Regions from separate parts of the Bacillus sp. AP8 genome, predicted to be linked through region 3. Evidence: predicted binding sites of a transcription regulator. Region 3 holds the regulator's gene; each other region holds the start of a gene.
What was found. Region 3 encodes Rex, which represses fermentation and respiration genes when NADH is low (regulators of the CRP and FNR family bind a similar motif). Its sites were predicted from a motif close to TTGTGAAATATTTCACAA; they were not measured.
Positions count from the first base shown of each region.

Region 1 (5,335 bases), on a different contig from region 3:
GCAATTCCCCAGAATAAACCGAATGTTACGTGTCCTCCATGTGTACCAAGTGTTAATAATAAGCTTGATGTAAATCCACTTGTTGTTATTGCAGCACCTTCATGTACATAGTGGAAAAACTCATATACTTCTATACCGACGAACGCTGCGCCAAGAACTAAAGTAATAGCAAGCATATTCATCATTGCTTTCTTCATGCCCATACGCATAGCATGAATGGCAATACCAATTGTAAAACTACTTGTTAAGAGAATGAAAGTTTCCCAAAGTACCCCAGAAATTTTGAAAATTTCTTCTCCAGTAGGACCAGAGCCAGTACGATTTTGCATAATAAAGTATACAGTAAATAGAGTAGCGAAAAGAACAATTTCCGCACCTAGGAAAATCCAAAAACCAAAAATCTTCAAGCGATTTTCTTCTGTACTATATTCAAGTGGTAGAGAGGTATCTATTTTCATTACTTATCACCTCGCAATAATTTGCTTTCGATTTCCTCAATTTCTTTGACTTTCACATGATATCCATGATCTTTGCTGAATGAACGTGCAAATAAACAGAATGGAATTGGAATAGCAAAGATAATTGCTGGAATCCACCAACTAAAAATTAAACAGAATGAAGCACCTGTGAAAGCCATTGCCATAACAAAAGGTACAAAGCTGTTACTTGGCATATGAATTTCTTCATTAGGCCCATCTGCAAATAATTTATGTTTACCTTTTTTATGATCCCACCATGCTTCAACACTATTAATTGTTGGTACTCTAGCAAAGTTATAGAAAGGAACTGGCATGCCTGTGCTCCATTCTAGTGTTCTAGCATTCCATGGATCAGCTTTCGTTAAACGTGGCTCGTAACGAATGCTCCAGTAGATTCCGTATACTAGAATTAGGAAACCAACTGTTAAACCAAGTGCACCGATGAAAGATAGCAATTGTAAAGGACCGTATCCTGTTTCCGCTGAGTAAGTACTCATACGACGTGTTGCACCATTTAATCCTAAGAAGAATAATGGTAAGAATGTTACGTTGAAGAAAATGGCGATAAACCAAAATGCAGTTTTTCCAAGTTTTTCGTTCAGTTTGAAACCAAACAATAATGGCCACCAGTAGTACATACCAGCTAAAACAGCGAATACTGTACCAGGAATCAATACATAATGGAAATGAGCTACTAAGAATAGCGTATTATGATATTGATAATCTGCACTTGCCATTGCTAATGCAACTCCAGTTATTCCTCCAAGTGTGAAGATCGGAATGAAGGCTAATGAGTATAGCATTGGCGTCGTAATTTCAATCTTACCTTTATAAAGTGTTGCTAACCAGTTAAAGATTTTTACACCGGTAGGTACTGCGATTAACATTGTTGTAATCGAGAAGAATGAGTTAACCAGTGCTCCTTGACCCATTGTATAGAAATGGTGAACCCATACAGTGAATGATAGAAGTGAAATGGCAACCATACTAATAACCATCGATTTATAACCATACAGGTTTTTTCTAGCGAAAGTTGAAATAACTTCACTGAAAATACCGAATGCAGGCAAGATAACGATATAAACTTCAGGGTGACCCCATACCCAGAAAAGGTTGGCCCAAAGCATATCCATACCGCCATCAGTCATTGTAAAGAATTGAGTTCCAAATAAACGGTCAAACATCATCATAGCTAATGCAACTGTTAGAACAGGGAAAGCGAAAAGGATAATGATACATGTAATTAAAATAGACCATGTAAACATTGGCATTTTCATTAATGTCATACCAGGTGCACGCATTTTAAGGATTGTAGTGATAAAGTTAACACCGGTTATCATCGTACCAAGACCAGAAATTTGCAGTGATAAACTATAATAGTTTGTTCCTACTGTCGGACTGAACTGCTCACTTGCTAGTGGGAAATAAGAAGTCCATCCAGCATCAGGAGATCCACCGAAAATAAATGAAACATTTAATAATATACATCCAGCAACGAATAGCCAGAAGCTTACAGCATTTAAATATGGAAATGCAACGTCACGTGCACCAATTTGTAAAGGAATAACGATATTCATTAGTCCGATAACGAATGGCATTGCCATAAAGATAATCATAACTAAGCCGTGTGTTGTAAAAATTTCATTATAATGTTGAGGATCTAACAGTCCATTTTCAGGAATTGCTGTTTGAGCTCTCATCATTATTGCATCTACTCCACCACGGAACAACATAATTAATGCAACAAAAATGTACATAATGCCGATTCGTTTATGATCGACGGTTGTAAGCCATTCATCTTTCAACCAGCGCCATTTTTTAAAATAGGTGAGTCCAGCAACTACTGCTATACCGCCAATTACAATACTAATCGTTGCTGCGATAATAAATGGATCACCGTGTAAAAAAAGAAAATAATCTTCCCATTTCACATTCACTTTGAGTAGCTCCTTTCTTAAAAGCTGTATTTTGGTGATACTTTTGATATGAAACAATCATTTTAATGTTCTGAATGATCTTGTGAATCCATGTCCATATCTTCAGGCATATCAGTATCTTCACTATCACCATGATTATGTGATGAATTTCTTCCTTCTGGAGGAGGGCTAAAATCTAAGTGAGTAGAAGAATAAGATTGTCTACCGACAAAGTCTGTATCTAGTAATTTATTAAATTTCTTTTCTGTAAGTTTAGGTTCATTCTCTTTTACATCTTGAACCCATTGGTCAAAATCTTTAGCTGTCATAGATAATGCTTCGAAATGCATTTTTGCAAAACCTTTACCTGTAAAGCTAGAGTTTTTACCTTCCATTGACATCGGAGTTTCTGCAACATAAGTTACTTTGGTAACCATGTCACTCATTCCGTATTTTTGTCCACCAAGTTGTGGAATCCATAAACTTGAAATTGGACCAAAAGAGTAGATACGGAATTCTACTGGACGGTCTATTGGCATATTCACATAGTTAACTGTTTCAATTCCTTCTTCAGGATAGCTAAAATGCCATTTCCAATCTGAAGATGCTGCGTAAATAACCAATGGTTTGTCATTTTCATAACCCTTTGGTGTACCTTCATGCTGATATGTTGTTTTAACTGTAATAACAGAAAGAAAAATTACGATTACGATTGGAATTGCAGTCCACGTAATTTCTAATGCTTTACTACCTTCCATATGTGGAGGCTCGTAATCCTTTGGTTGTTTTGAAGCTCTGTACTTAATTAACATAAAGGCGAATAATGCACAGACAATCGCTAATATTGCGAATAGGATTATTGCCGAAGTGTTGATGGTTTTAGACAACATTTCGGAAACTGGACCATTAGGTCTGAATACCACAGCTCTCTCACAACCAGAAAGTAAGACAGTTGCTAAGAGAAAAGAAGTGATGAGTGCCAATTTCGTTTTCATGCTTGTACCCCTTTCTTAAGTAATAATTATTCAATAATGAATTCCCCATTTAGAGAATGCAATAGCTACAATATAGATCTGTTCATTGTTAATGATCATAACTAAACATTGTTGATCGATGTTGTAACTATTTAGGTATAATGTTTCTCTATACTCATACCCCAAATTAAACTATATTAACTTCATTAAGAAATTACAAACAATTAGAATTTGTGACAATTTTACGAAGGGTATAATTGGGAAATATTAGTTGATTTTATTTACATTGTGAAAAGGTTAATAAGAGAAAATAGGTTAAAAATGTTAATTTAATAGTTATAAAGAAGTGCGTTTATTTTATCAGAATAAAATGTTTATTTTGAATTTTTGTATAAAAAACCTTGTTAAAACAATAGTTTAACAAGGTTTCGGATGGTGGATTAGAGTGAAAATGCTGAAAAGGATAATGGTTCTAAAATACTATCTCATTTAACTTGTGACAGCTTTTTGAATTTTAAATATTAGCAGAAAATACCTTACTACCATCTCCTGTTGGACTGAAATATGCAAGTAAAAAGGAATTTGTGTTATTTTCGTCAGTCTTTGTTGAAATTTTTTCTAACATAGTATGCTTGTACAAATCTCTTTCACTTAAATGAAGACTCATAAATTCAGTTCCAAGTACGTCTGGAGATTCAAAAATCTTCTTATAAATTTGCGCTTTTTCTTCTTTTGTTAAGATAGGCTCCCACCAGGTGCTTCTTGGTTTATACTTTTGACTTGCTAAATAATCATATTTCATCAGATCAATGATTCGATTATTTTCTTCAATATGAAGCTCTTTAAGAAAAAGTTGTAATCTTCTAAATAGATCTTCAAGTTGATGACCTATTTTTGACCAGCCTTTTTCTTCCCAAAATGAGCCGAAGTCCTGAAAAAAGTCGAATGGTGTAGGGAAGACCTTACCAGTTAAATAATGAATGGTTTTATCCATACGATGGTCATTCCAATATTTTTCTAATACGTCTTCTACTTGTTTAATTCTAATGATATCTTCAAATGATAAAACCTTATTAGCGACAATTTCATAAGGCGCATAGTCACTAAAAATATATCCATATTCTTTACTTTGAATTCTAAGACCTGTTCCTCTCAGCATTTTAAGAAAGCCTAATTGTAGCTCTTCTGGCTGTAAAGCAAAAACATCATTAAAGGTTTTCTTAAAGGAATCATAATTTTCTTCAGGTAAACCAGCAATTAAATCAAGATGCTGATCAATTTTACCACCTTCTTTAACCATGGTTACTGTTCGAGTTAGTTTTTCAAAATTTTGTTTTCTTTTTACTAGCTCATTTGTATAGTCATTCGTTGATTGTACGCCAATTTCAAAACGGAATAATCCAGCTGGAGCATTGTCATTTAAAAATTGAATAACCTCTGGTCTCATAATATCCGCAGTAATCTCAAATTGGAATACATTACCGGGTAAGTGCTCGTCAATCAAAAATTGAAACATTTCCATAGCATAGCTGCGGCTTATATTAAATGTACGATCAACAAATTTGATCGTTTTGGCTCCATTTTTCATTAAGAAGCGTATATCTTCTTTAATTGTTTCTCGATCAAAATATCTTACTCCAACTTCAATAGAGGATAAGCAAAATTGACAATTGAATGGACATCCTCTACTCGTCTCGATATACACTACTCGTTTAGATAAGCTTGCAAGGTCTTCGGAAAAACGATAAGGAGATGGAATTTCTTTTAAGTTAAGTTTTTCATTTGGAAGCTTCATTATTTTTTTGCCGTTTTCCATATACGCAATTCCGTTAATATTTGAAATATTTTCATTTCCATTCAAGTAGGTTAATAGCTGTTTAAATATCTTTTCACCTTCACCTATTACGAAATAGTCTACCGTTGGAATTTTTTCTATCCATTCTTCTACATCGTAAGAGACTTCAGG
Region 1 is NZ_CAPG01000038.1:206,046-211,380, reverse strand. Features, by position in the region: gene BN349_RS11780 (cytochrome (ubi)quinol oxidase subunit III) at 1-458, opposite strand, end outside; gene qoxB (cytochrome aa3 quinol oxidase subunit I) at 458-2,416, opposite strand; gene qoxA (cytochrome aa3 quinol oxidase subunit II) at 2,479-3,390, opposite strand; gene BN349_RS11765 (B12-binding domain-containing radical SAM protein) at 3,884-5,335, opposite strand, start outside.
Region 1: qoxA (cytochrome aa3 quinol oxidase subunit II) is a predicted target of Rex. The motif match lies at 3,656-3,673, and genes of this name have one in related genera.

Region 2 (5,335 bases), on a different contig from region 3:
CTCACGAGTTAATTTAATAAAGTTAACTGCGTAACCAGATACACGGATTGTTAATTGTGGATACTCTTCTGGATGCTCCATAGCATCTAATAAAGTATCACGATTAAATACGTTAATGTTCAAGTGGTGACCTTTTTTAGATGCATATCCATCAAGGATTGCAGCTAAGTTAGCTTCTTGGCTAGCATCGTCTTTACCAAGTGCTTTTGGAACCATAGAGAACGTATTTGAAATACCATCTAATGAGTGTTGGTATGGAAGTTTCGCAACAGATGCTAATGAAGCTAGAGCACCTTTAGTATCTCTTCCGTGCATTGGGTTTGCACCAGGAGCAAATGGCTCACCAGCACGACGTCCATCAGGAGTGTTACCTGTTTTCTTACCATACACTACGTTAGAAGTGATTGTTAAGATTGACATAGTTGTTAAAGAATCACGGTAAGTTGCATGTTTGCGAAGCTTAGTCATGAATGTTTCAACTAAGTTCACTGCCATTTGGTCTACACGATCATCATTGTTACCGTATTTAGGATATTCACCAGTAGTTTCGAAGTCAACAGCTACACCGTTTTCGTCACGAATAACTTTAACTTGACCGTATTTAATAGCACTTAAAGAGTCAGCTACAACACTTAGTCCAGCGATACCAGTTGCCATTGTACGAAGGATCTTTGTATCGTGAAGTGCCATTTCGATTCTTTCGTAACTGTATTTATCGTGCATGTAGTGAATTACATTTAATGTGTTGATATATAATTCAGCAAGCCAATCCATCATTGTATCGAAACGAGCCATTACTTCTTCGTAATCTAAGATATCAGATGTGATTGGAGCGAAACGTGGAGCAACTTGGATTTTAAGTTTTTCGTCGATTCCGCCATTGATTGCATATAATAATGTTTTTGCTAAGTTAGCACGAGCACCAAAGAATTGCATTTGTTTACCTACACGCATTGCAGATACACAGCAGGCAATTGCATAGTCATCGCCGTATTCTAAGCGCATGATGTCATCGTTTTCGTACTGAATTGCACTAGTTTGGATAGACATTTTCGCACAGAAGTTTTTGAAACCTTGTGGAAGCTTAGTAGACCAAAGAACTGTTAAGTTTGGCTCTGGAGCTGGTCCAAGGTTTGATAATGTGTGCAAGAAACGGAATGAGTTTTTAGTTACTAAAGGTGTTCCGTCTAATGACACACCACCGATTGATTCAGTTACCCAAGTTGGGTCTCCACTGAATAATTCATTGTAATCTGGTGTACGAGCGAATTTAACAAGACGTAACTTCATTACGAAGTGATCAACTAATTCTTGTGCTTCGATTTCTGTTAATGAACCGTTTTGTAAATCTCTTTCAATATAGATATCTAAGAAAGTAGATGTACGGCCTAAGCTCATTGCAGCACCGTTTTGTTCTTTAATAGCAGCAAGGTATCCGAAGTATAACCATTGGAATGCTTCACGAGCGTTAGAAGCTGGAGCAGAGATATCGAATCCGTGAGCTGCAGCCATTTCTTTTAATTCATTTAATGAACGAATTTGTTCAGAAAGTTCTTCGCGAAGACGAATTGTATCTTCTGACATTACTTTAGCTGTGTTTTTAAGATCTTTTTTCTTTTCGTTGATTAAGAAGTCTACACCGTATAAAGCTACACGACGGTAGTCACCAATAATACGTCCACGACCATAAGCATCTGGAAGACCAGTGATGATACCAGCTTTACGAGCTAATTTCATTTCATCAGTGTATGCATCGAATACACCTTGGTTGTGAGTTTTACGATATTTTGTGAAAATTTCTTTTACTTCTTCATCTACGTGGAAGCCGTAAGATTCAGCAGCTTGCTCAGCCATACGAATTCCGCCGAATGGTTGTAATGAACGTTTGAATGGTGCATCAGTTTGGAAACCTACAACTGTTTCTAACTCTTTGTTTAAGTATCCAGGACCGTGAGAAGTAATAGTAGAAACGACTTTAGAATCTAAATCTAAAACCCCACCTGCTTCACGTTCTTTTTTATTTAAATCCATTACTTGAGCCCAAAGCTTTGTAGTTGCTTCTGTAGGACCTGCTAAAAATGAATCGTCTTTATCATATACAGTTATGTTATTAATTATGAAATCACGTACATTAACTTCTTTATTCCAAATTCCAGAATTAAAGTTTTTCCATTGTTCCATAGTGAATTCCACCTTCCATCTTTATATATTAAACAGATATTAAAATGTTTATATAACAGTTTCTAAATATAGAATACACTCTTAATGTGTATTTGAACTTTGGGATTTATGAACTATTTGTGAATTATTGAGCTTGAGAGAGGGGTTTTTCCACATTTTATAGTGAAAAACCCTTTTGTTAGTGCTTACATTTAACAATTATTAGATATACATATTAATATTTCCAGGTTGTGTTACAAAGGAAAATATTTTAAATTGTGCTTTTTTTCTGGTGTTTATCTTTACTGTATTACAAATATTAATGGTCTGTATTATAAAAAAGTAAAAATTATAAATATCTATGGTATAACAGTAATAAGTATAGAAGCAAAAAAGAACCATCTTCAATATATGAAGATGGTTCTTTTTATATGAATCAATCATTAAATTCTTTTTGCGCCGATGTATTTTGGCTTCCAGTAAGAATTTGATAAGGAATCAATTGTTACTCCTTTAGAAGAAGAGGAGTGAATAAATTTATTATTACCTACGTAAATTCCTGTATGTGAAGCGCCTTTTTTATATGTAGTGAAGAATACAAGATCTCCAACTTGAAGATTAGATTTACTAACGGCTTTACCTGTTTGATAGAGTTCGCTAGTTGAACGTGGTAGTTTTTTGCCAATTGCTTTACTATATGTATAGCCAACAAATCCAGAGCAATCAAAGCCACTTGGAGTAGTTCCACCAAATCGATATTTAGTTCCTATGAATTTTTTCCCGGTATTTATGACCTTATTTTGTTCAACTGTTGTAGTAGATGCTGCTTCTGTATAGTTTGGTAATAAAAAGGTAGAAATCAAAGACAAAGCTAAAACTGATGAAACTATTATTTTCTTCATAAAAGCCCCCAAGGTTACTAGATTATCTTGCTCTAGAAATAATATAACAAAAAAATCTGTCAATTATATTTACAAACCTATTAAGTTTTATTACAGAAATATTACATGATGTGACATGAAGTCATATAAATAGTCTTATTTCGATAGTAGGATAGGGGAATTTTATTAAATCTTGATGATTTGTCCTGTTATTAGTGAAATAATAAGGCTAATTAACAGGAAAATATAAAAATCGTGTAATTTTTAGCAGATTAAAACGAACGGTTTACATGAGGAAAATAGGTCAATATAATTAATGTTTGTAGATGATTATTGATCATTATTTCACATATTGAATAATCAGAAAGTATTGTAATTAATGAAACATCCAAATGAAGATTCTATGTAGAGGCGGTATGAAATGAAATATTCAACGAGAAAAGTAGCAATAGTAGGTACTGGTTTTGTAGGAGCAAGCGCAGGTTATTCTTTAGTTAACCAAAACATTTGTGATGAGTTAGTTCTTATAGATATTAATAAAGAGAGAGCATTAGGTGAAGCAATGGATTTACAACACTGTGTAGATTTTACTACTTCACGTACAAAAGTATCCGTCGGAGATTATAAAGATTGTAAGGATATGGACATTGTCATCATTACAGCAGGAGGCCCACCTAAGCCAGGTCAAACACGTTTAGATACTTTAGAGCTAAGTTCAAAAATTGCTAAATCTGTCGTAGAAGGGGTTATGAAAAGCGGATTTGATGGTATCTTTTTAGTGGCTTCTAACCCTGTCGACATTATTACATATCAAGTGTGGAAAGAATCTGGACTCCCTCGTAATCAGGTTCTTGGAACAGGTACATCATTAGATTCCTCTCGTTTGAAATCTATTCTATCACAGCATATTAAAGTTGATCCAAGAAGTATCAACGGATATACATTAGGAGAGCATGGTGATTCTCAATTTGTTGCATGGTCACATTTAACGATTGGTGGAAAGCCATTTATGCAAATTTTAGAGGAGCATAAAGAAATGCTAGGTCATCTTGATTTAGATGAAATTATTGATCAAGTTCGAAAAGCAGGCTTTGAAATCTTAAACCGAAAAGGAACAACATATTATGGTATAGGTTGTGCGCTAGCATCTATAACTCGTTCTATTTTTAATGATGATCATAAAATTATTGCCGTATCGACAATACTTGATGGGGAGTATGGGTATGATAATATCGCCACTGGAGTTCCAGTTATTTTAACACGACAAGGGGTACAAGAAGTGGTTGAGCTGAATTTAACAGATGAGGAAAAGGCTAAATTTGATCAATCAAATAAAATATTAAAAGAATATATGGCATCTATCGGTTATTAATAAAACGATTCTTGCCTCATTTAAGAAAACAGATTACTTAGATTTAGGTAGTCTGTTTTTTAAATTTTAAGCAATAAAGAGATAGTCGTTTTTTACGAATACGAAAGAACTATTTTTTGGAAAAAATACTATAAATATTTGTAAGACAAAGAAATTTTATTAAAACCTCTCATTTATTTAACATTTCTACCGATATGATATGTAGAAAAGAAATTATAAAGAGTCGGGTGAGGTAAATGGATAAGACATCAATAATTGGTGTGATATTAGGTATTCTTGCTATTGGTGTTGGGATGGTATTAAAAGGTGTTCATCTATCAGCACTAATAAATCCAGCAGCAATACTAATTATTTTAGTAGGAACAATAGCGGTTATTACAATTGCATTCCCTGCTAGTGAATTAAAAAAATTACCAGCTTTATTTAAGATTATTTTTACAGAAAAAAAACTAGTATCCCCAGAAGAATTGATTAGTACATTTTCTGAATGGGCTGTTATTGCTAGAAAAGAAGGTTTATTAGCACTTGAAGGAATTTCAGAACAAGTTGATGATCCTTTCTTAAAAAATGGTTTAAATTTAGCCGTTGAAGGTCAAAGTGCGGATTACATAAGAGATATATTATCAGAAGAAATAGAGGCTATGGAAGAAAGACATCAATCAGCTGCAGCCATTTTCTCACAAGCAGGAACTTATGCCCCAACTCTTGGAGTATTGGGAGCGGTTGTAGGTTTGATTTCAGCTCTATCTAATATGGGAGACTCAGATGAACTTAGTCTTGCGATATCTGCTGCCTTTGTAGCTACATTATTAGGGATTTTTACAGGATATGTGTTATGGCACCCATTTGCGAATAAGTTAAGACGTAAATCTTTAAGAGAAGTTCATATAAAAAATATGATGATTGAAGGAATCTTATCAAT
Region 2 is NZ_CAPG01000070.1:13,862-19,196, reverse strand. Features, by position in the region: gene pflB (formate C-acetyltransferase) at 1-2,181, opposite strand, end outside; gene BN349_RS16650 (C40 family peptidase) at 2,604-3,062, opposite strand; gene BN349_RS16645 (L-lactate dehydrogenase) at 3,463-4,413, shown strand; gene motA (flagellar motor stator protein MotA) at 4,650-5,335, shown strand, end outside.
Region 2: BN349_RS16645 (L-lactate dehydrogenase) is a predicted target of Rex. The motif match lies at 3,375-3,392, and genes of this name have one in related genera.

Region 3 (5,335 bases):
CCTGTAGGTTTATTGACTTTAAATGAGAAAGAGGCGGATTTTTCATCACCTTGAGGACGGTCCATTATTTCCATCCTGTCTAATTGCTTGCGCCTGCTTTGAGCTCTTTTAGTAGTAGTTGCTCTAGCGATATTTTTTTGGATAAAATCATTTAATTTAGCAATTTCCTCTTGCTGTTTTTCAAACTGCTTCATTTCTCGTTGGTAGTCTTCTGCCTTGCGTTCAAGATAATAGCTATAATTTCCATGATACTTTTTAATCGTATGTCTAGATAATTCATAAATGACAGAAACGACCTTATCCATAAAATAACGGTCATGGGATACGATTAGTACTGCACCCTTGTAATTTTGTAAGTATTGTTCTAGCCAAGTTAATGTTTCAATATCTAAATGATTGGTAGGTTCATCAAGGATGAGAAGGTCTGGTTGTGAGAGCAATAGTTTCCCTAAAGCTAATCTTGTTCGTTGTCCGCCACTTAACGAAGAAATGGGGGTTGCATAATCGAACTGCTGAAATTGAAGACCATGTAAAACAGATCGGATATCTGCTTCGTATTGATATCCTCCTTTTTCTTTAAAAGAAATTTGCAGCTCATCATAGTCTTTTAAAACTTTTTGATATTTTTCATCGTTGTTATACGTCTCTGGTAATGTCATTTGATGTTCTAGTGATCGTAATTGCTGTTCAAGTTGAATTAATGGTGTATATACGGTTAACATTTCATCCCAAATGGAGCGCTCAGAATGTAAACCCGTATTCTGTGCTAGATAACCTAAAGATAAATCCTTTGGCTTTATTATTTCTCCATCATCATAGGACATTTGATCAGCAATGATTTTTAACAAGGTTGATTTTCCGGCACCATTTCTTCCTACTAGACCTATACGATCCCTTTTTTGTACTTCTAGCTTTATATCAGAAAGGATTTGCTCAGCTCCATAATATTTCGATAATTTATTTACTTGTAACACAATCATATTATTCACCTCAGTTGTCTTACTGATAGTGTATACGAAACACACTATTGGAGCAATTAAAGGAATATAAATTGTGAAAAACAGTACAAACTGTGGCACAAAATTGTGAAAATAGTGTATCATCAATGTAAAGGGGGTAATAGATGGGAGAAGTAACTTAATCAGTTGGATTGGTAAAGTTAAGATTGGGATAAAAGAGACCAGTTAAACGGGTAACAAAGCCATTGGTAGACAAAAGCTTTGTTACACCTGAAAAAGGGGATGTTCTTTCTATGAAATGGAATGTTAATAAGAGGATTGCTTAATCCATACTTATTCATCCATTCTGTTATACTTAATGAAATCAAAAAGGCATAGAAAGTTCATAATTATATTATATTTTGCGCAATTATTAATTTTAAATGTTTCGAACATTATTACTGTGGAAGCGTTTACAACTGTTTTTGCAATAATTACATTATGTGCATATGACAAGATAAAGGTATAATTATTGAATTAAATATTTTCGAGTAGGAATAGTAAGAAATTCAAGCCCTGATTATTATAGATAATTTATTGAACTTTAAGAGCAATTATAATGGGGGGAGCAGATTATGCCACAGGAAAACATAAAAATTCCTCAAGCAACAGCAAAGAGATTACCTTTGTATTATCGTTTTTTGAAAAATTTACATTCGTCAGGAAAGCAACGTGTTTCATCAGCTGAACTAAGTGAAGCTGTAAAAGTAGATTCCGCTACAATTCGTAGAGATTTTTCTTATTTTGGAGCGTTAGGTAAAAAAGGTTACGGTTATAACGTAAATTATTTATTATCTTTTTTTAGAAAGACACTTGATCAAGATGAATTAACGAAAGTCGCATTAATTGGGGTAGGAAATTTAGGGACTGCTTTTTTGCATTATAATTTTTTGAAAAACAATAATACGAAGATTGAAATGGCTTTTGATGTTGATAAGGAAAAAATCGGTACAAAAATAGGTGACGTTACCATTTTTGACATGGATGAAATGGAAGAGATTCTACAAAAAGAAGGAGTAACGGTTGCAATCCTAACCGTCCCAGCTCCTGTAGCACAACCTATCACGGATCGTTTAGTTGGTGCTAATGTAAAAGGAATCTTAAACTTTACACCAGCAAGATTAAATGTTCCACTTTCTATTCGTGTCCATCATATTGATTTAGCGGTAGAATTACAATCGCTTGTATATTTCTTAAAGCACTACCCAATAGAAGATATACATGACATCGAATTAGAGCATCAAGAACAGGAATAGAAAAGAGGTTATCTGAAGGTAATATATCATTTATCTTTAGATAACCTCTTCTTCATTTCAAGCTTATATGATGTTTTATAAAATCATATAAGCTTATAATGAGTAATCAGAGTATAGATGCCATTATTTAAGGTTTCTTTTTTTGCATTCTCTTTAACCGGAAATGTAGCATTACTAAACGGATTCCAGATCCGAAATCAATGGTTGCTAAAAATACTATTAGGAATGATAATACATTCCATCCATCGGCTGATACATAATTAATAGCCAGAGCAGTAAAAATGATTCCAAGTATGATGTAAATGATACCTGAAGTTAAGGGTGACTGACGTCTCATAGTAATCCTCCAATAAAGCTTTGCACTTGTTCGACTTGTTTCATCATATCTTCTATTTGATCTTGGAACATTAGCTGCACAATAACAACTGTAGTGTTCATCATGACATGAGCAAAAATCGGTACTATAATTCGTTTTGTTTTAACGTATAGGAATGCAAAGGTGAATCCCATAGCGGTGTATAGAATGATATGCTCAAATTCTAGATGTGCTAAACCAAATATGATCGAACTAATTAATGCGGCTAATATAAAATTCATTTTTTTATAAAGAGAACCAAAAATAATTTTTCTAAATATCAATTCTTCTAGTATTGGTCCAACTATAGAAGTTATTATAGCAAATGATGGAACAGAAGAAATCACATTTACAAGGGTTTGAGTATTTTCGGAGCCTACTTCGATTCCAATTAATCTTTCTATATTTGCTGCAATAGTTTGAGCGAAGAAAGCTAGAAAAATTCCCGCTATAGCCCAAAGAATGGACATACCCACTGGTGCAGGAGGTTCATTTCTTATCCAACTAGCTGAACCAAAATCCTTTCTCATTAAAATCAGTGTAATAATTAAAGCTACGATAAAGCTAAATATAGACCAATAGGCAGTAGCATAGATATTTATCGTATTTTCAGAAGCTCCCATTGCAAGACCAATATATTTAAAGAGAGGAGCACCAATAATACCGGATAATTGCATGGCAATATACACCATGATGACATACCAATATTCTTTTTTCACACTATTATCTCCTTTTGAAGTTACATATCTATTATTGTACTTCTTTTTGATGAAAGGTTACAAACCATTCCTTTTTTCAAATTCTATAAAATTTTCTTTTTGCAAAATTTTATTATAAAAGAGAGTAATTTGTAGCATACTGTAGAAGGTTTAGATCACTTAGGAAGAATATTGTTGGAATCTGTTGAAGGGAAGGGATTTTTTTTAAAGACAAATACTTGAAAAATAGTGCGAATTTATTTATTATATTAATTGTGTTAGCACTCAATATAGTTGAGTGCTAATAATAGAAAAATTTTATGAATTGTTATTGAGGAGGGTGTTTTTCTTGTTAAAACCATTAGGTGATCGCGTTATTATTGAACTAGTTCAATCAGAAGAAAAAACTGCAAGTGGTATCGTATTACCAGATACTGCAAAGGAAAAACCTCAAGAAGGTAAAATTGTAGCAGTAGGTGCTGGAAATGTACTTGATAACGGTGAGCGAGTAGCCTTAGAGGTTGCTGTTGGCGATCGTATCATCTTCTCAAAATATGCTGGTACTGAAGTGAAATATGAAGGTACTGAATACTTAATCTTACGTGAATCAGACATCTTAGCAGTAATTGGCTAATACTATACTTATTTATTAATAAACGTGAATATTCTAGGGAGGTAATGAAACATGGCTAAAGATATTAAATTTAGTGAAGAAGCTCGCCGTTCGATGCTTCGTGGTGTAGATGCTCTTGCAAATGCAGTAAAAGTTACTCTTGGACCTAAAGGACGTAACGTGGTTCTTGAGAAAAAATTCGGTTCACCACTTATTACAAATGATGGTGTAACAATTGCAAAAGAAATCGAATTAGAAGATGCTTTTGAAAACATGGGAGCTAAACTAGTTGCTGAAGTAGCAAGCAAAACAAATGATATTGCTGGTGACGGTACAACTACTGCAACAGTTCTTGCTCAAGCGATGATTCGTGAAGGCTTAAAGAACGTTACAGCTGGCGCTAACCCAATGGGTATCCGTAAAGGTATTGAAAAAGCGGTTAAAGAAGCTGTTTCTGAATTACAAGCTATTTCTAAGCCAATCGAAAACAAAGAATCTATCGCACAAGTAGCGGCTATTTCTGCAGCTGATGAAGAAGTAGGTCAATTAATTGCTGAAGCGATGGAGCGCGTTGGAAACGACGGAGTTATTACAATTGAAGAATCTAAAGGTTTCACAACTGAGTTAGATGTTGTAGAAGGTATGCAATTCGATCGTGGGTATGCATCTCCATACATGGTAACAGATTCTGATAAAATGGAAGCTGTTTTAGAAAATCCATATATTTTAATCACTGACAAAAAAGTGGGAAGCATTCAAGAAATCCTACCAGTTCTTGAGCAAGTGGTTCAACAAGGTAAACCTTTATTAATCATTGCTGAAGATGTTGAAGGGGAAGCTCTTGCAACGCTTGTAGTGAACAAACTTCGTGGAACATTCAATGCAGTGGCTGTTAAAGCTCCTGGATTCGGTGACCGTCGTAAAGCGATGCTTGAAGATATCGCTGCACTAACTGGCGGAGAAGTAATCACTGAAGAACTTGGTCGTGACCTTAAATCTGCTGGTATCGAGTCACTAGGACGTGCAGCAAAAGTTGTTGTTACAAAAGAAAACACAACAATTGTTGAAGGTTCTGGAGATAAAAACAATATCGATGCTCGTATTAACCAAATTCGCGTTCAATTAGAAGAAACTACTTCTGAATTCGATCGTGAAAAACTTCAAGAGCGTCTTGCTAAATTAGCTGGTGGCGTTGCTGTAATCAAAGTTGGTGCTGCTACTGAAACTGAGCTTAAAGAACGCAAACTACGCATTGAAGACGCATTAAACTCAACTCGTGCAGCAGTTGAAGAAGGTATCGTTGCTGGTGGTGGTACTGCACTTCTTAACGTATATAACAAAGTGGCTGAAATCGTTGCTGAAGGTGACGAAGCTACTGGTGTAAACATTGTACTTCGTGCAATGGAAGAGCCTGT
Region 3 is NZ_CAPG01000092.1:4,846-10,180, forward strand. Features, by position in the region: gene BN349_RS21765 (ABC-F family ATP-binding cassette domain-containing protein) at 1-980, opposite strand, end outside; gene BN349_RS21770 (redox-sensing transcriptional repressor Rex) at 1,574-2,254, shown strand; gene BN349_RS21775 (YdiK family protein) at 2,382-2,591, opposite strand; gene BN349_RS21780 (CPBP family intramembrane glutamic endopeptidase) at 2,588-3,328, opposite strand; gene groES (co-chaperone GroES) at 3,657-3,941, shown strand; gene groL (chaperonin GroEL) at 3,993-5,335, shown strand, end outside.

Region 4 (5,335 bases), on a different contig from region 3:
AGAACAAAACATATGAACATGCGGGTGCTGTGTTACAAATGGATAGCCAGAAAAACATTGAAGCACTCAGTAATTTCTTCACCCTACCAAAACCAGTTAGTAAATAAGTAAACAGAAACTAATCCTTTCTGTAGCCTATAGTCCAGTCTAAGAGAAGCTATCTTGAAGGTGTTTTTTCCTTCTAGATAGCTTCTCTTATGTATGACCTCAAGGGGCTAAGCACTGGAGCTAGACAGTACGCAAAGTAAAGGAATTAAAGTATTCAATATAAAAGAAAACCGACACCGTTCCTTTTGAAACAATCTCATTCATTGATAAATTTATCTATCATACAATGTTTTAAATAACATTCAAAAGGAGCCATACGGCGAAACAAGTCGATGTTCAAAAGTTCTTCAAATATAATTTACTGTATATGCTGTCAACAAATTTCATAAAGTAATGTATAATATGGTATAAGAGAATTACTTTAGGGAGGGATACATTTGAAAGAAACGCATGTATACACCAAAAAAGAAGAACTTGTTAATGCAATAACACATGGTATTGGTGTCCTTCTAAGCATTACGGCTTTAGTGTTTTTAATTATTTTCGCTGTGAAAAATGGAACTGCCTGGCATGTTGTATCATTTTCTATCTATGGTGCAACGATGTTATTACTTTATCTTTGTTCAACCTTAGTCCACAGCTTCCCAGAAGGTAAGGCAAAAGATATATTTGAAATTTTTGATCATTCAGCGATTTATCTGTTTATCGCAGGAACGTATACACCATTTATGTTAGTTGTTCTAAATGGACCTTTGGGTTGGACGTTATTAAGTATAGTTTGGGCAATTGCGATTGCTGGCGTAGTATTTAAATCGTTCTTTGTTAAAAAATTTATGTTTATGTCAACCGTGCTGTATGTTGTGATGGGCTGGTTGATCGTTATTGCTTGGGAGCCACTAACTGCTACTTTACCAACTGCAGGAATTGTCCTATTAGTAACTGGTGGTATATTGTATACAGTTGGTGCTATTTTCTATGTATGGAGAGGATTTTTATTTCACCATGCGATTTGGCACTTGTTTGTATTAGCAGGCTCAATTTCTCACTTTTTCGCCGTTTTATTCTATGTGACACCTATTAGAATATAAATTAACTCCATTAACTGTTATGAATATCAACATAGAAAACTGTTCTTAGTGAACAGTTTTTTTATTAAGCTGTTATCACTATTTGTTGCTTCTGAACAAGTAGTGATGACAGCTTGGGTTGAATTCCGCTCCAATCGACTTATATACGCAACAAAATAATATAAAACTATAAACTTTTAGAAATTAGTCTTTAATATAGATATACTTTAATATATGAATATGTGAATAAGAAATCTTAGGAAAGTAGGTGTATGATGGAGGCAGCTGTTCAAGCGCTTTTTTCAGATGAAATTATACATTTTGGGTTAAATCAGTTCTCAGTAGATATAGCATCATTAAAAAAACTAGGTGAATTTGAAAGTTATATATTTGAAGGTATGAAGGATAATCAAGCAGTGATTCTTCGTTATACTCACAGCTCTCATCGTAATAGACAACAAATATTATCTGAAATAGACTGGGTATCCTATTTGAAAAGCAATAGAGTGAATGTATATGAACATTATCGTTCTATAAATGATCGTTATCTTGAAAGTGTCTTGGCACTTGATGGAAGTGAATTTTATGTATGTTGCTATGAAAAACTTCCAGGAGTAAGAGTGGAAGTCAACATGATTATGGAAAATTCTGATTTAATCGTTAAATGGGGAGAAGTAATTGGTGAAATGCATAGTATTACAACTACTTATAAACCCTCAATTCATGTAGGAAAAAGATTAGAATGGTACGAAGAGGAGCTTCTTGATTTACATCAATATAAAGTCAAAGACCAAACAATTCGTTATGGTCAATCTATCGTAAAAAGTCTTTGTAAATTAAAAAAGAACAGTGAAAATTATGGATTAATTCACTCTGATTTACATTCAGGAAATTTTACGTATGATCAAGGGGATTTGTATATTTTTGATTTTGATGATTGCTCATACCACTGGTTTGCAAGTGATATAGCAATTCCTTTATACTATACAGTGTTATCCCGAAGTTTTCAGTTTAAAGATGGAGAGCAAGACTTTGCTTATTATTTTATGAAGTATTTCCTAGAAGGCTATAGAAAAAATCACTTTATTACTCAGGACGACCTTAAAACAATACCTCTTTTTCTAAAATTAAGAGATATCACTTTACTTTCAGTTATGCTTAAAAAATTTGATTTAGATAATCTGAGTGATAGTGAAGCAAGACTTTATCAATCAGTAAAACATCGAGTAGATAATGAAGTCTCAATTGTTAATGTAAATTGGAGTGAAATATAAAGAAGAAGACATAAAGGGAAGGAGATATATAACCTATCCTTTATGTCTTCTTTATTAGATTAAATAATGATAAGTTATCTATAATAAATGCTAATAATTGAATGGAGTAGAAAAAAATTAGGTGAAATTTCTGTAATTGGTTAATAAAGGATTGAATTTTACGAAAATGACAAAGATTGTTCAATATTTCACAAAGTTTTACACACAAAAACCGTATATAATAATTTTTGTAGAGAGAGAGAAGCTTCACAAGAGAAGAAGGAGTGATTTTTATGATGGTATGTGAATGGAAGCCATTTACAACAGACATGAAAACCTACACAAGAGAAGATATCGAAGAATTAACAGGTGATGAATTTGAAGCAATGAGATTCGATGAAGGAGCTGAATTTCCTTCAATTATCTGGACTACAAACTTTGTTTGTATAGTAAAAGAAAATGCAAGAATGATTAGTGATATTTCGATAACAAAAATTCCGCGTAATCCAGTTTGTGAGTAATTTGTGTTTTGCTAGCGAAAAGCTAGTTATATTTTAAACACAATATGCTCAACATTTCACAAACTTTTTAGTTCATAAAAAATGTTATTTATTAGGAGGAAGGCCATTATGAAAGAAGTAGTAAAAGCAGTTCCATCTAACCCTGTAAAAGAAGAAAATAATGTTCAAAGAATGATAGATGAATTAGCAGCCAAAGGACAAAAAGCCCTAAAACAATTCATGGACTATGATCAAGAACAAATTAATAACATTGTAAAAGAAATGGCTTTAGCTGGTTTAGATCAGCATATGCAATTAGCTAAAATGGCTGTTGAAGAAACTGGTCGTGGAGTTTATGAAGATAAAATTATTAAAAATATGTTTGCAACAGAATATGTATATCATAATGTGAAATATGATAAAACGGTTGGAATTATTAATGAAAGCAAACAAGATGAAGTATATGAAATTGCAGAACCTGTTGGTGTAATTGCTGGTGTTACGCCAGTAACGAATCCAACATCTACTACTATGTTTAAAGCAATAATAGCTATTAAAACTAGAAATCCAATTATTTTCGCATTCCATCCTTCAGCACAAAAATCAAGTAGTGCTGCTGCTAAAATCTTACTTGATGCAGCTGTAAAAGCAGGAGCTCCTGAAGATTGCATACAATGGATAGATGCACCATCTATTGAAGCTACTAAACTATTAATGAATCATAAAGATGTAGCCCTTGTATTAGCAACAGGTGGAGCAGGAATGGTTCGTTCTGCTTATAGTACTGGTAAACCAGCTTTAGGTGTAGGACCTGGTAACGTTCCTTGTTATTTTGAAAAAACTGCAAATATCAAACGTGCCGTAAATGATTTAATCCTTTCTAAAACGTTTGATAACGGTATGATTTGTGCTTCAGAGCAAGCTGTTATTATTGATAAAGAAATATACCAAGAGGCAAAAAATGAATTAATCTATCATGGTTGTCATTTCTTGACTGCAGAAGAAAAGAAAAAAGTTGAAAAATTAGTAATCGATGAAAATAAATGTGCAGTAAACCCTGATATCGTTGGTAAACCAGCATATGTTATCGCTAAAATGGCTGGTGTAACTGTACCTGAAGATACAAAAATCTTAATAGCTGAATGCAAATCGGTTGGACCACAAGAACCACTTTCAAGAGAAAAACTATCTCCAGTATTAGCATGTTTCCAATCAAACAGTACTGAACAAGGCATCCGACTAGCTGAAGAAATGTTAGAGTTCGGTGGACTTGGTCATTCAGCAGTTATCCATTCAGAGAATCAAGAAGTGATTGAAAAATATGGTTTACGAATGAAAGCTTGCCGTATAATCGTTAATGCTCCATCATCACAAGGGGCAATTGGAGATATATACAATGCGTATATGCCTTCATTAACACTTGGATGTGGTTCATACGGTAATAACTCAGTAAGTCAAAACGTGTCAACAGTACACTTATTAAATATTAAAAAGATGGCGAAGAGAACTGTGAATATGCAATGGTTTAAAATTCCACCAAAAATTTATTTCGAAAAAAACGCTATTCAGTATTTAGCAAAAATGCCAAATATCTCAAAAGCATTTATTGTAACAGATGAAGGTATGGTTAAATTAGGCTACGTAGATCGTATTCTATACTATTTAAGAAAACGTCCAGATTACGTTCATTGTGAGATCTTCTCTGATGTAGAGCCAGATCCATCAATTGAAACAGTAATGAAAGGCGCGGAAATGATGAAGACCTTTAAGCCAGATGTTATTATTACACTTGGTGGTGGTTCGGCGATGGATGCTGCAAAAGGAATGTGGCTATTCTATGAGCACCCTGAAGTATCATTCCATGGCTTAAAACAAAAATTCTTAGATATTCGTAAGCGTGTATTTAAATATCCAAGCTTAGGAAAACATGCACAATTTGTAGCCATCCCAACAACATCTGGTACTGGATCAGAAGTTACAAGCTTCTCAGTTATTACAGATAAAGAAAACAATGTAAAATATCCATTAGCTGATTATGAATTAACACCAGATGTAGCTATTATCGATCCACAATTTGTTATGACTGTACCACCAACTGTTACAGCAGACACAGGTCTTGATGTATTAACTCATGCTATTGAAGCTTATGTTTCTAACATGGCAAATGATTATACAGACGGTTTAGCTATGAAAGCAATCGAATTAGTGTTCAAATACCTTCCACGAGCATACCGAAACGGTAGTACAGATGAAGTAGCTCGAGAAAAAATGCATAATGCTTCAACGATTGCTGGTATGGCATTTGCAAATGCATTTTTAGGTATTAACCATAGTTTAGCTCACAAAATGGGAGCAGAATTCCATATTGCACATGGAAGAGCTAATGCTATCTTAATGCCACATGTTATCCGTTACAATGCGACAAAACCAAAGAAATTTACTGCATTCCCTAAATATGAGCATTTTA
Region 4 is NZ_CAPG01000034.1:15,545-20,879, reverse strand. Features, by position in the region: gene BN349_RS08180 (LCP family protein) at 1-107, shown strand, start outside; gene trhA (PAQR family membrane homeostasis protein TrhA) at 486-1,136, shown strand; gene BN349_RS08170 (phosphotransferase enzyme family protein) at 1,388-2,389, shown strand; gene BN349_RS08160 (hypothetical protein) at 2,662-2,889, shown strand; gene adhE (bifunctional acetaldehyde-CoA/alcohol dehydrogenase) at 2,998-5,335, shown strand, end outside.
Region 4: adhE (bifunctional acetaldehyde-CoA/alcohol dehydrogenase) is a predicted target of Rex. The motif match lies at 2,934-2,951, and genes of this name have one in related genera.